One region of the Bacillus sp. SRL543 genome, then DNA from elsewhere that is predicted to be linked to it. Evidence: riboswitches for the same ligand, from Rfam matches in the RefSeq annotation. Region 1 holds a riboswitch; each other region holds the start of a gene.

The links. A riboswitch is a leader RNA that binds a small molecule or an ion and turns the genes downstream of it on or off. The one in region 1 is predicted to bind cyclic di-GMP.
Positions count from the first base shown of each region.
Region 2: linked by a shared signal. The riboswitch ahead of sinI (DNA-binding anti-repressor SinI) and the one ahead of AC4E8B_RS03575 (amidase) in region 1 are both predicted to bind cyclic di-GMP.
Region 3: linked by a shared signal. The riboswitch ahead of AC4E8B_RS04120 (EAL domain-containing protein) and the one ahead of AC4E8B_RS03575 (amidase) in region 1 are both predicted to bind cyclic di-GMP.

Region 1 covers NZ_OZ481794.1:670,128-674,336, forward strand. Annotated here, with positions in the region: gene AC4E8B_RS03565 (amidase) at 1-1,223, shown strand, start outside; gene AC4E8B_RS03570 (hypothetical protein) at 1,300-1,434, shown strand; cyclic di-GMP riboswitch class I at 1,523-1,609, shown strand; gene AC4E8B_RS03575 (amidase) at 1,655-2,533, shown strand; gene AC4E8B_RS03580 (PadR family transcriptional regulator) at 2,689-3,018, shown strand; gene AC4E8B_RS03585 (DUF1700 domain-containing protein) at 3,005-3,568, shown strand; gene AC4E8B_RS03590 (DUF4097 domain-containing protein) at 3,565-4,209, shown strand, end outside.
Region 2 covers NZ_OZ481794.1:4,265,140-4,269,348, reverse strand. Annotated here, with positions in the region: gene AC4E8B_RS21750 (alpha/beta hydrolase) at 61-1,569, opposite strand; cyclic di-GMP riboswitch class I at 1,753-1,835, shown strand; gene AC4E8B_RS21745 (hypothetical protein) at 1,934-2,161, shown strand; cyclic di-GMP riboswitch class I at 2,345-2,431, shown strand; gene sinI (DNA-binding anti-repressor SinI) at 2,449-2,607, shown strand; gene AC4E8B_RS21735 (5-bromo-4-chloroindolyl phosphate hydrolysis family protein) at 2,912-3,568, shown strand; gene AC4E8B_RS21730 (toxic anion resistance protein) at 3,565-4,209, shown strand, end outside.
Region 3 covers NZ_OZ481794.1:776,008-780,216, forward strand. Annotated here, with positions in the region: gene AC4E8B_RS04120 (EAL domain-containing protein) at 1-1,879, opposite strand, end outside; cyclic di-GMP riboswitch class I at 1,931-2,013, opposite strand; gene treR (trehalose operon repressor) at 2,129-2,854, shown strand; gene AC4E8B_RS04130 (lysine N(6)-hydroxylase/L-ornithine N(5)-oxygenase family protein) at 2,963-4,209, shown strand, end outside.

The DNA of each region.
Region 1 (4,209 bases):
TGCACGGCATTCCTGTCCTGATCAAGGATAATATTGATACTGCCGATAAAATGCATACCAGTGCCGGTTCTCTTGCTCTGAAAGATTCTGTGGCAATGGAAGACTCCTATGTGGCCGAAGCCTTAAGGAAGGCCGGGGCCGTAATTATCGGGAAAACGAATATGACCGAATGGGCCAATTTTATGACAGAGGGCATGCCGAGCGGCTACAGCTCAAGGGGCGGGCAGGTGCTGAATCCTTATGGACCGGGTCATTTTGACGTCGGCGGATCCAGTTCAGGTTCAGGTGCAGCCATCGCTTCGAATTTTGCGGCAGTGGCTGTCGGAACGGAGACGTCAGGCTCGATTCTCAGCCCGGCAAGCCAGAACTCGCTTGTCGGCATCAAACCGACGGTCGGACTGATCAGCAGAAGGGGCATCATCCCGATCGCGCATTCCCAGGATACGGCAGGCCCTATGGCCAGAACGGTCAGGGATGCAGTTTATCTTCTGGATGTGCTTGCCGGCAATGATGACAGAGATCCTGCTGTCCAGAACAATCCCGAGTCAGACTATACCGAGTTTGCAGGCTTTCTTGATGAAAACGGGCTGAAAGGAAAAAGAATCGGCATTGCACGCGAAGTGTATTTCGATTATTTGAGCGGGGTCAAGCTTGAAGTGATGAACCATGCGGTTGAACAGCTGAAGGCTCTTGGCGCTGAAGTGGTCGACTCTGTAGAAATTCCTTCGACGAAAAATGAATGGAAATATGATGTGCTTACGTACGAATTCAAAGCAGATCTTAACGCCTATCTGCGCGGCCTTGCTCCGCATATTAAAGTAAAATCGCTTGAGGATGTGATCGCCTTTAACCTCGAAAACAGTGGCGCGGCCCTTAAATACGGGCAGACCATCTTGGAGGCAGCCGAAAAAACAAGCGGCACCCTGACTGAGGAAGCTTACATATCCTCACTCGAAGAAGATATCTATTTTTCAACCGAGCAGGGAATTGACCATGTCCTGAAACAGCATAATCTCGATGCCATCGTGACGCCTAACAACTTTGGGGCGGGCATTCCGGCAAAGGCAGGGTATCCTTCCATCACAGTTCCAGCAGGATATTCTCTGGAAAATGAACCGGTTGGCATTACATTTACCGGGACCGCTTTTTCAGAACCCGGGCTGATCAGCATGGCCTATGCTTACGAGCAGGGTACTAAAGTGAGGAAAGCCCCTCTCCTGTAAGGCTGCCAAAGCAGAATAACACACTGTGAAAAGGCCCATACTACCAGAGAAAACGCTAGTAAAGGAGCGAGGCAGCATGGGCAGGACAAAACTTGGAAATGCAAACGCACAGCGCAACAATAATAAAAAAAGAGAAGGCTGGACAAGTGAAGAGCTGGTTGAATTCAACACCGGCACAAAAAGCAAGAAAGAAAACCAGCCAAAAGACTAAAGAAGAAGGCCCCCAGCACTTGGGGGTCTTTTTGCTTAAAAAATATCTTTATTTTTCCTGAAAAGTGATTATAATCAAATTAACAAACAACTGATAAAGGCAAACCTGTCGAAAGGCAGGGACGCAAAGCTATGGGCCTTCCCGCATTCATGCGGATGGCTGCCAGGCTGCCGGGCTCCTTTTTATGGATGTCATGGCATCATAAAAAGGAGAACTGAAGATGACCGTAAAATTTTTCAAAACAGCTTTTTTGGCTGTACTGCTCGTATTTGCAGCCTGCCCCGTGAAAGGAGAGGCTGCTGATATGAACCGCTCAACCTGGCTTTGGGACACAGCAGCGATAAAGGACAGGTCTGATGAAATCATTCGATTCCTGGGGGACAAGCAGGCAGATAGGCTGTATCTGCAGATTGACCAGAGCCTGCCAGCATCTGTCTACCAATCATTTATAGAAAAAGCAAATGCCGGCGGAATCAGTGTCCATGCATTGGATGGAGCTCCTAAATGGGCGACGGCAAAAGGGGAGGCGGCCATGCTCAGCTTCTTCTCATGGGTATCTTCCTATCAGGAGCAGGCAGCCCCTTCCCAGCAGTTTTCCGGCATCCACCTGGATATTGAACCCTATCTTCTGCCTGGCTGGGAAAGCAATTACAAAAACACTGTGGTGAATTATCAGACCCGTATGGCACAGGCAGCATCTCTGTGCGCAGACCTCCATCTTCCTTTCGGGGCAGATATTCCTTTCTGGTTTGATGAAATGATGTTCAGCAATAAATACGGCAGGAATTCTCTTGCAGACTGGGTCATAAAGAATACAGATAGTGTGACCATCATGGCATACAGGGATATGGCAGAAGGCCCTAACGGAATGATCGAGCTGTCCAGGACCGAGGTTGAGCTTGCGGCCCGCTTCGGGAAAAAGATAGAAATTGCCGCAGAGACAGGTGCCTCTTCAGAAGCCGCATATATTACTTTTTATGAAGAAGGCACAGCAAAAATGGAGAATCAGCTTTCACTTGTCCGTGACTTCTATTCCGCAAATTCCCATGTCAGCATGGCTGTCCATCATCTTCAAAGCTGGATGGATATGAAACCATAATATGATCGGTAAAATGCCTATTTGTAATAAATAGGTATTTTTTTACGTTCAGTACCTTGCAATGTTCAGTAGTGTATTGTATGATGGGTCTGTGAAGTGATGGAAGAATTTACATGACTACTGAATAATGTTCACTACCGGTGGAGGTGCAAGGATTGAATGTTCAATTCAAAAAGGGAGTTCTTGAGCTGTGCGTGCTGCTGCTGATCTCAAAGAAAGATCAATATGGCTATGAACTTGCACAGAACATTTCGGATAAAATCGAAGTGGCTGAAGGGACGCTCTATCCTTTGCTCAGAAGGCTGACAAAAGAAGAGTATTTAACAACCTATCTGGCAGAATCAACTGAAGGGCCTCCCAGAAAATACTATTCACTGACAGAAAAGGGCAGGGATTATATGTATATGCTGGTCGAGGAGTGGCAGCAGTTCTCATTGGCGGTTAATGAATTTGTTGAGGAGGGGAAGTCGAGTGGCAGGCAATGAATTTTTGGCAAGGCTTGAGAAGCTGCTTGGTAAGGTGCCGGAGTATGACCGGCGGGAAATGCTGTATGACTATGAAGAGCATTTTGAAATCGGGCTCGCGAATGGCAAGTCGGAAAGGGAGATCATGGAGGAGCTTGGCGACCCGCATGTGATAGCGCGCGATCTTCTTGCAGATTACAGGATCGTCAAAGCGGAGAAGACGCAGTCAGTGACTAATATATTTCAGGCGGCAACGGCAGCGGTCAGCCTCAGCTTTTTCAATCTGGTCTTTATACTTGGGCCGCTGGTCGGCCTCGCTGGCGTCTATATTTCACTATGTGCGGTGGCACTCGTTTTGACACTATCGCCATTTGCTTTGCTGGGGTCATCCTTTTTTACAGGCTTTGAGGATATTACGCTGAATTTCTTTGCTTCGCTGGCATTGTTCAGCCTTGGCCTGCTGCTGAGCATCGGAATGATTTATGTTGGCAAATTCTTTTACCGGGTACTTCTCGGCTATATCAAATTCAATGTCAGGCTAGTCAAAGGAAAGGGAGAGAAGGCGGCATGAAGAAACTGGTGGCAGGTTTGGTCGTTTTATTCCTGATTGGTGTCGGCGGTTCAGCCATTACACTCAGCGCTTCGGGAGGTCTGAATTTTAACACGGCTGATATCAATCAAAGTGAGACGATAGAAGCAGGTTCCATCCGGCATATTTCGGTAAATAGCGCTTCGACTGATGTGGTAATCAGGGAGGCTGGCAGCGAAGAAGATATAAAGGTGGCACTAACGGGGAAAGTCAGCAAAAAACTGAAGGATGATTATAAACTGAAGGTCAGCGAGGATAATGGCACCCTGAATGTCGACCTTGATGTGAAGAATATGTTCCGCATGGGAGTTGTCATCATTCGTGATGTGAAAATAGAAGTGCTTCTTCCGAAAAAGGAATATGAGGAACTGGCTGTCCAGGTATTATCCGGCGATATCAAAGCGGAAAACATTCAAAGCAAGGACAGCATTTTTGAGACAAAGAGCGGTGATGTTGCACTGAAGAAAATGGAAGCCGGAGGCCAAATGGAAATCCAGGTGGCGAGCGGAGATGTAAGGGTAGTAGATTCAAATGCGAAGGAATTGAAGTTTAAGGCAGCAAGCGGGGATATGCTAATTGAAGGCTCAACCGCTGAGAATGCAGATTTATATACGGCTTCAGGG
Region 2 (4,209 bases), 1.4 Mb from region 1:
AGGACAGCGGCATTTGCCGCTGTCCTTTCTATATATACGAATTGCAGTACACTCTATCATTCATGCAGGTTCCCACATTTTAAGCGGGGACATACTGACTTTCTGGTACAGGTCGCTGATTTCTTCATGAAGCCTGGTGTCCTCAGAGGACAGCTTCATGAGGAGCTGCATATCGTTCAATGCTTCTGAAATTTCCCTCAGATGCAAGTGCTGCTTATAGGTTAGATTCAGCAGCCTGATGATGGATAGCTCCAATTCCCGGCGGTATTCGTCTGCCCATTTGGCCTTGAACTGCGGGAGCAGCTTTGGCGGAATTTTGCCAGCGGCTTTTGATTTCAAAATCTTCATGGCTGTCCAGTCCTCTGCTTCCAGTGCCTGTTTGAGCAGGCGGCTGAACTGCAGGGCGTCAATTTCAATATCCCGGTTCATTGAGATAATATTGTTTTCAATCGTGAATGGATCAAGAATCCCGCCTCCTTGGAATGTCTTTCGCAGGTGGGTCAGGCTGACTCGGAGCTGGTTCTGCGCGTTGGCAACCGGCAGCCCAGGCCAAAAGGCCTCTGCTACAATATTCCTTGAAACCGGGCCATGAAGGCACAAGTAAGCCAGGATTTCCTTTGCCTTGCGCTGGTTCCATTTCCCTTCAATCACTGTGTTGCCTGCTGTCACTTTAAATTCATCAAGCATACAGACTTGAATCTTATCTTCGTTTGGAGGAGGCGTCTCGAATGCTGCCTCTAATTGGAGAAGCAGCTTTTGCGTATAAGAACTCCCTGCGTCGGGCTTTACTTCTGCCATTGCTGCCGGCTGGGCTAAGAACTCCCTGCATTTGGACAGCGTCAATTCCGGCTGGTCCAGTTGAATCAGATGAGATGCAGAAGGGATGATGTACTTTCTGCTCTGCCTGATATAGTCGCTGCTCAGCATGACAAGGGAAGATGGATAGAAGTGGTCGAATTCCCCCGCTAAAAACAGTACGGGTATATTCATATGCTTAAAATTGATTATGGATGATCCGGAGATTAAATCCCTTGCTAAAAAATAGGTGTGCAAATCAAGCTTCGAGCAGGCTTCCTTCAAAAGAAAGTAATGAGGGCCGATAGATTTATAAAGAAGGTGGCTTATCCAGAAATCTGCCAGACTTTCTTTACCAAGAAGCGGCATGCTGTTTTCTGAAGGCGATTTCCTGATGCAATCAGCTAAATTTACGGCAGGGGTCGAAAAGACAATGAACGAAAGGATGCTGCCCGGGTTCAATTCCTGCCATTGGGAGCCGAAGTATGCCCCAAGGCCCTGCCCGATAAAGTGGAAAGAAGAGGATCCTGTCTCTTCCAGGATGGACTCAAAATCTTCATTTAAAGTATTCCAGTCCAGAATTCCCTCTGCAATGCTGCTGTGTCCGTGTCCCCTAAAGTCGAATGTTATAGTATGGTAGTCTGCCAACTGTGGAAGAATAAGCTTCCAAACAGTGCGGTCCAGACCCAGTCCATGTGCAAGGATCAATGTCTCTGCATCAGGATTGGCTGAACTATTCAACTCAAAGCTTATTCCTCGTTTAGTCGTATTCATGCTGCCCCTCCGATATTTCATTGTGGCAATAGCCATTTATAATATTATCGGCACATCTATCCCTTTTATTAGGAAAAATAAATATACTTCCTTCAGCAGTTAGATTCTTATTGCCTATATTTTATAAAAATTAAAATCTGCAATTGATATAAAGGGCCAAAAGTAATATGATAATAGTATGAAAATTGAAAAAGGCAAACTTGTTGAAAAATAAGGACGCAAAGCCTCGAGTCTAAGGCGCAAGCTATGATCGTCGGGCTGCCAGGGTGAATATGTGGATGGCTTTGAATTCTGTGCTTAGTACTTTCAGAGCTAATCGGCCGAACCTTTTGGCGCAGTTACTGGAAGGAAAGGATGGAGAAACATGAATTTTTTTGGCACAGCAGAGTTTTTTGAGGAGCAGCTGAAAAAGGCTGCAGAGAGCGGAAAGAATCTATCAGCGAGCATCTCCCAGATTGAGTATGAGCTGAACTTTAATTTCATCTGTACAGACAGCCTCCGCAAGGAATGCCTGGCCAACCTGATGGCTGCAGGCAGGAAACTGGATCGCCAGCTGTCATCATATAGCGAGAAACATGCTGCAGTTGTGTAGCATTAAAAGAGGGTGGAGGAACTAATTCCTTCACTCTCTTTTGTTATTCTGGACCTGTTTAGCCGGGTTATCTTTTGTGCTGGTTCGACAAATTTCGATTGGGGGGTTGTAACCAATCGAAAAAGGCACCATATCGATTGGTTTGAGTCTTACTTCATGAGGGTAGATATTCCCATCTTTACATTTTGTGAAATGCAAACTTATTGAAAAATAAGGACGCAAAGCCTCGGGTCTAAGGCTCTGCAGAGCTATGACGGCCGGGCTGCCGCAAATAGGGAGAAGTTGAGATGATGTTGCCGGAAAAGGTTGACAGGGATTGGCTTGAATTGATCTTAGAAGCAAAAAGCAGCGGGATTTCATTAGGGGAGATCCATAGCTTCATCAATGGCACTCACCTATATTGGAGCTCAGCAGAGAGCAAGAAGCAGGACGAAGAAAAACAATAAGCAGCAATTGACTATACATATGATAACTTAAGTGTTAAATCTTTGGATTTGACACTATTTTTATGAGCTAAACTTTTCGACAGAAAACAGCAATAATCGGAAGGCAGCGGTGCCAGCCTTTCTACGCCTCAAGACCTACCCCATCTTACAGTCCTGGTCTATGGAAAAGAGGAGTTTTATCGTGTATTGTTGAATTAAATAAGATGATCTTACTTTTTCTGTCAGTGCGGGAGATTGGGTGAAACCTATTGTCTTTATACGTATGTACAGGTAAAGCAGGATTTTATGTCAGGAGTCGATATGAATGAACCGGATTGTTTCGTTTCTTATAGGCACGGTACTGGCTGTCCCGTTCGCCGGGTCGGTCTGGACGGTCAGCTATTTCGGATTTGACCAGACGTTTTTCTTGTCGGGGCTGATAGCAGGCGGTGCGGCCGTGCTGGTGTATCTAACCGCATTCCAGATCGGGCGCGTCCGTTTCCTCAGGAAGCACGGGCTGACGCGGAGGGAATATAAGTATATTAAGACAAACCTTGCAGAAGGGAAAAAGAAAATTTCCCGACTGCACATGTCCTTGTTTGCGATCCGCCATCTTCCTTCTTTGAAGCAGCGGATTGAGCTGATGAGAATCACAAGGAAGATTTACAGGCTGACCAAGAAAGAGCCGAAGCGTTTTTACCAGGCGGAGCGGTTTTATTTTTCCCATCTTGATTCTCTTGTGGAAATGAGCGAGAAATATGTGTTCCTTTCCACCCAGCCGAAGAAGAACCTTGAAATCGACCAGTCGCTGCTGGAAACCCGAAGGACCATCAATGAACTCTCCCAGACGGTAGAGAAAGATTTGTATGAAGTGATTTCCGATGATATAGACAATCTGAATTTTGAAATAGACGTAGCAAAGAACTCGATTAAGACATGGAAGGAAAACCGATTACCTGAAGAAAGCAGGAGGCTGAAATGAGCGAACAAAACCCATCATTAACGAAAAAGACGGGCAGTCTTATGGATGATATCCTTGCCGACCCGTTTGGCGACAGTAACGGCGGACCTGCCCTCGAGCTTGCAAAGGAAGATAGACCGGTGAAGCTAATAGACGTGATCCCGGAAGAAAACCGGGCGCGGGCCTATCAGATCGCAGAGCAGATCGACCCGAGCAACCATCAGGCCATGATTGCCTATGGCACCCAGGCGCAGACAAAGCTGCTCACCTTCTCGCACAGCATGCTCGAGCATGTCCAGAAGAAGGATATCGGCGAGGTTGGTGATATCATCAATGACCTGATGAAGCGCCTCAATGATATGAACCCGGATGAACTGAAGCAGGGCAAGCAGTCTCTGTTTTCCCGCATGTTCGGAAAAATCTCCGATTCTGTCCAGGAGATTCTCTCCAAATATCAAAAAACAGGAGCGCAGATTGACCGGATCAGCGTAAAGCTGGACCGCAGCAAAAATGTCCTCTTGTCTGACATCCATATGCTGGAAAAGTTATATGACACGAACAAGGAATATTTTCACGCTCTCAATGTCTATATCGCAGCAGGCGAGATCAAGCTCGAGGAACTGCATGATCAGACAATCCCGCAGATGAGGAAGGAAGCGGAA
Region 3 (4,209 bases), 110 kb from region 1:
CTGCAGCCAGCATGCTTGCATCCTCGATGCTTGCGGCCTTTGGGACGATAATGGCAAATTCATCCCCGCCCATCCGGGACGCAAAATGGTCATCTGGTATAGAATCCTTAATCCGCCCGGCAACTTCTTTCAGCAGCCGGTCGCCGATTGGATGGCCCAGGGTGTCATTGATATGTTTAAAGCGGTCAAGATCCAGGTACATGATGGCGAACTTTTCAGGATCTTTGTCCTGGAACACCTCATTCAGGGTCTGGTCGAATAATCTCCTGTTCGGCAGGCCTGTCATATAGTCATGGTAGGCGAGGAATTCCATCTGTGCCTCAGCCTGCTTTTGGGCTGTGATATCTGCGACAATGCCATCCAGGCGAATGAGCTTCCCGCTTTCATCATAGATGGGGATGAGGTGGTCGCTGATCCATTTAAGGCCACCGTCTTTTGCAATGATTCTGTATTGCTGCCTGACAATTTGACCTTCTGATATTTTATTCTGGTTGTTCATCACTTCCTGTGCATCTTCAGGGTGAATGGACATATTCCATATATTCGGATTTCTGTATACTTCTTTTTTGGTATAGCCGTAGATGGCAAGAATAGCATCGGAACAGATCAAAACCTTTTTGGTAGCAGGGTCAAGCGACCACACACCCACATCTGCATTATTATAAAAATTCTTGAATTGCTCCGTATTTTCCGCCAGCATGTTCTCTATCTCACGCTGTTCCGTAACATCACGCGTGATACCGACCGCCCGTTCAGGGGTGCCGCCTTCATCCAGGATCAAGGTGGACTGATGGTGCATCCGGCGTACACTGCCATCTTTCCGGATGATCCGGTATTCAATATCTGCGGGCCTTTTTTCAAAAAGTGATGTTTGATAGCGGTTCAGAAATGCCGATAGATCATCAGGGTGGATGAACGTTTTGTAGTATTCAAAGGAAGGATTGAAATCTTCTTTTGATACTCCGAACATTTCATACATATGCTCAGACCAGTAGGCGAAGTCTTCTTTGAAATAATAGTCCCAATATCCAAAGTCAGCCGTTTTCTGGGCGAGATTCAGCCTTTCCTCCGCCTTCTGCAGCATGCGCTCCTTATCAGCCAGTTCTGTGATGTCCTTGGCAATCCCGAATACGCCGGTTATCTGATTATCTGTAATGATAGGAATATTTGTGATATTTGCATCAAACTTTTCCCCGGATCTGTTGATGCCGGTCATATTGTAGTTTTGCGGTTTTCCTTTTGCGGCCAGTTTAAACATGTGCAGCACAAGGCTCATAGATTCCGGGGCAACAAATTGCCTGAAAGATATTCCTTGCATGTCGGGATCATAATGGAACAAACGGACGAGGGAATCGTTAAAGGCTGTCACATCTCCGTTTAAATCCAGTGAATATACGGCATCCGGATGGTTGTCAAAAAGAGATCTGTACATCTGTTCACTTATGCTGAGCTTTTGCTTTAAGTTTTCTTCAGCTGTAATATCCTTTGAGATCCCAATGATCCCGATGGTTTGGTTTTCCTGGATAATCGGGATGGCGACACTGTTTAACAGAATCAGCCCGCCGTCTCTGCGGTTGATCCGGAAAATATGTGTTTGGGTAGAACCCTGCAATACTGCCTGGAAGCTTGTCTCTGCCTTGGGGAGGTCTTCCTTGCAGACAAAGGGAAAAAATCCCCTCTTTTGAATTTCTTGTGCACTAAATCCTGTGGCCTTAACGGCCGCCTCATTTACTTTAAGGATTTGGCCTTCTTTATCCAGTATGTAAGCCAGGTCTGATGTGTTCAAGAATAAGCTTTCATAGATATGTATATTTTCAACCAGGGGGACACCTGGTTCTTGAATAGTTGTTTTCAAATTGTGATTTTCTATTTTTTTCAATGATTTCTTCACCTTTCTAGTAATCTGGCAAGGTGTCATGCTAAAAAAATAGCAAGCAGCCCGGCTGCCATAGCAAAAGCCTTAGGCCCGCAGCTTTGCGTCTTTTACTTTCATAAAATTTGCCACTTATATAGTACCATATACCTTTAATGGGAAATTAGGTATTTTAATGGTAATATATACCTACTTAAAGTTTGAGCCATTTTCAAGTTCATAAAAAAACGTTACACTATCCATAGGTGATTAATAATGAAGAATAAATATCTGCTCATATACGAAGACCTGGCATCAAAGATCCAGGATGGATATTATCCTGCAAGAAGCATTCTTCCGTCAGAAAATGAGCTGACCGAGATGTTTGAGACTTCGAGGGAAACGATCCGGAAGGCGCTGAATCTGCTGGCGCAGAATGGGTTCATCCAGAAGATCCGGGGCAAGGGCTCGATGGTGCTGGATTTGAAGAAGCTGCAGTTCCCGATTTCCGGCCTGGTCAGCTTCAAGGAGCTGGCGGGAAAAATGGGGCAGAAGGCGGAAACCGATGTGGCGGAGTTTGCGCTATCTTTCCCGGATGTTGATTTGATGAGGCAGCTTCATATCAAGGAAGAGGAAAAGATATGGAAAGTATGCCGTGTGCGCAAGATTGAAGGCGAGCGGATCATCCTTGATAAGGATTTCCTGGTTGAGAAGCTGGTTCCCGGCCTGACCGAGGAGATTTGCCGCAATTCGATTTTTGAGTATATCGAGAATACGCTGAACCAGAAAATCAGTTTTGCCAAAAAGGAATTCACGGTTGAAGATCCGACAGAGGAAGACCGGAGGATGCTCGACCTGGAAGGCTACCATTCGGTCGTTGTGGTGAAAAATTATATCTACTTTGATGATGCATCGCTATTTCAATATACCGAGTCGCGGCACCGGCCGGACAAGTTCCGTTTTGTCGATTTTGCGAGGCGGATGGACACGCCTTCCGGCTGACAGGATGTGCAGGGCTTGGCTTGAAGAAGAGGGAATATGGGTAAAAACTAACAGATAAATGTCTGTTAGTTTTTTTATTGCAAAAATCCTGGATAAGGGGATAAGAGTATGAAAATATACAGTCTGATTGGCATCGGCATCGGCCCATATAATCTAAGCCTGGCAGCTATGCTGCAGAAGGCCCCTGAATTGACGGCCCTCTTTTTCGACAAAACGCCCGAATTCTCCTGGCATCCCGGCATGCTGATCGAAGGCTCGGAGATGCAGGTGCCGTTTCTGGATGATCTGGTCACCCTTGCTGATCCAACGAGCCCATACACGTATTTAAATTATCTGCATGAACATGACAGGCTGACACAATTTTCCTATTTTCACCGGCTGGAAATCCCGAGGAAGGAATACAACCACTACTGCCAATGGGCAGCTTCAAACCTGGACAACTGCAGATTCGGCATGGAAGTGGCGGATGTGCGGGACCGGGAGGAAAATGGAGAGCGCTTTTTCGAGGTGACTGTGCTGAATATGGAAAAAGGGCAGGAAGAGACCTATTTTGCCAGAAATCTGGTTTTGGGCACAGGGAATGAACCATTGGTGCCGGACCATATGAAATATTTCCTGGGGGAAGACTGCATCCACTCCAGCCGCTATCTGCAGCATAAGGAAAAGCTGATTGACGGCGCGTCCATCAGTGTCATTGGTTCAGGGCAAAGTGCCGCGGAAATTTTTTATGATTTGCTTCAATGCCAGAAAAATCATGATTTTCAGCTGAACTGGCTGGCCCGCTCTGCCGGATTCCTGCAGCTGGAAAGCACAAAGCTCGGGCAGGAGTTTTTTTCGCCGGAATATGTGGACTATTTTCACAGCCTGCCTTACGAGGAACGTATTCATTCACTGGATACTTTGAACGGCCTCCGCAATGGCATCGAGCCGGGGCTGCTGGACAATATCTACAAAGAGCTTTATCACCAGACCATCGGAGGAGAGTCTGCCAAAGCGCGGATCCAGCCTCATGCCGAACTTCAAGGAATGGAGCGCACATCATCCGGCTTCGGGCTCCAGCTCCAGCAAAAGCAGTCCGAAACACCATTCAAGCTGTATTCTGAAAAAGTTGTCCTGGCCACAGGATACCGGCCGCATTTGCCGGAATGGCTGCTCAGCCGTTATGGAGGAGACATTCTCTGGGAGGGCGAGCGCGAATTCAAGGTGTCTCTCTCTTATGAAATCCTTTTTAAAAAGAAGCGCCAAAACAGGATCTTCACCCTGACGAATATCGAGCATTCCCATGGGGCCGCTGCCACCCATCTTGGCCTGTCAGTCGACAGGAACCGGCGGATCATCAACACGCTCGCTGAAAA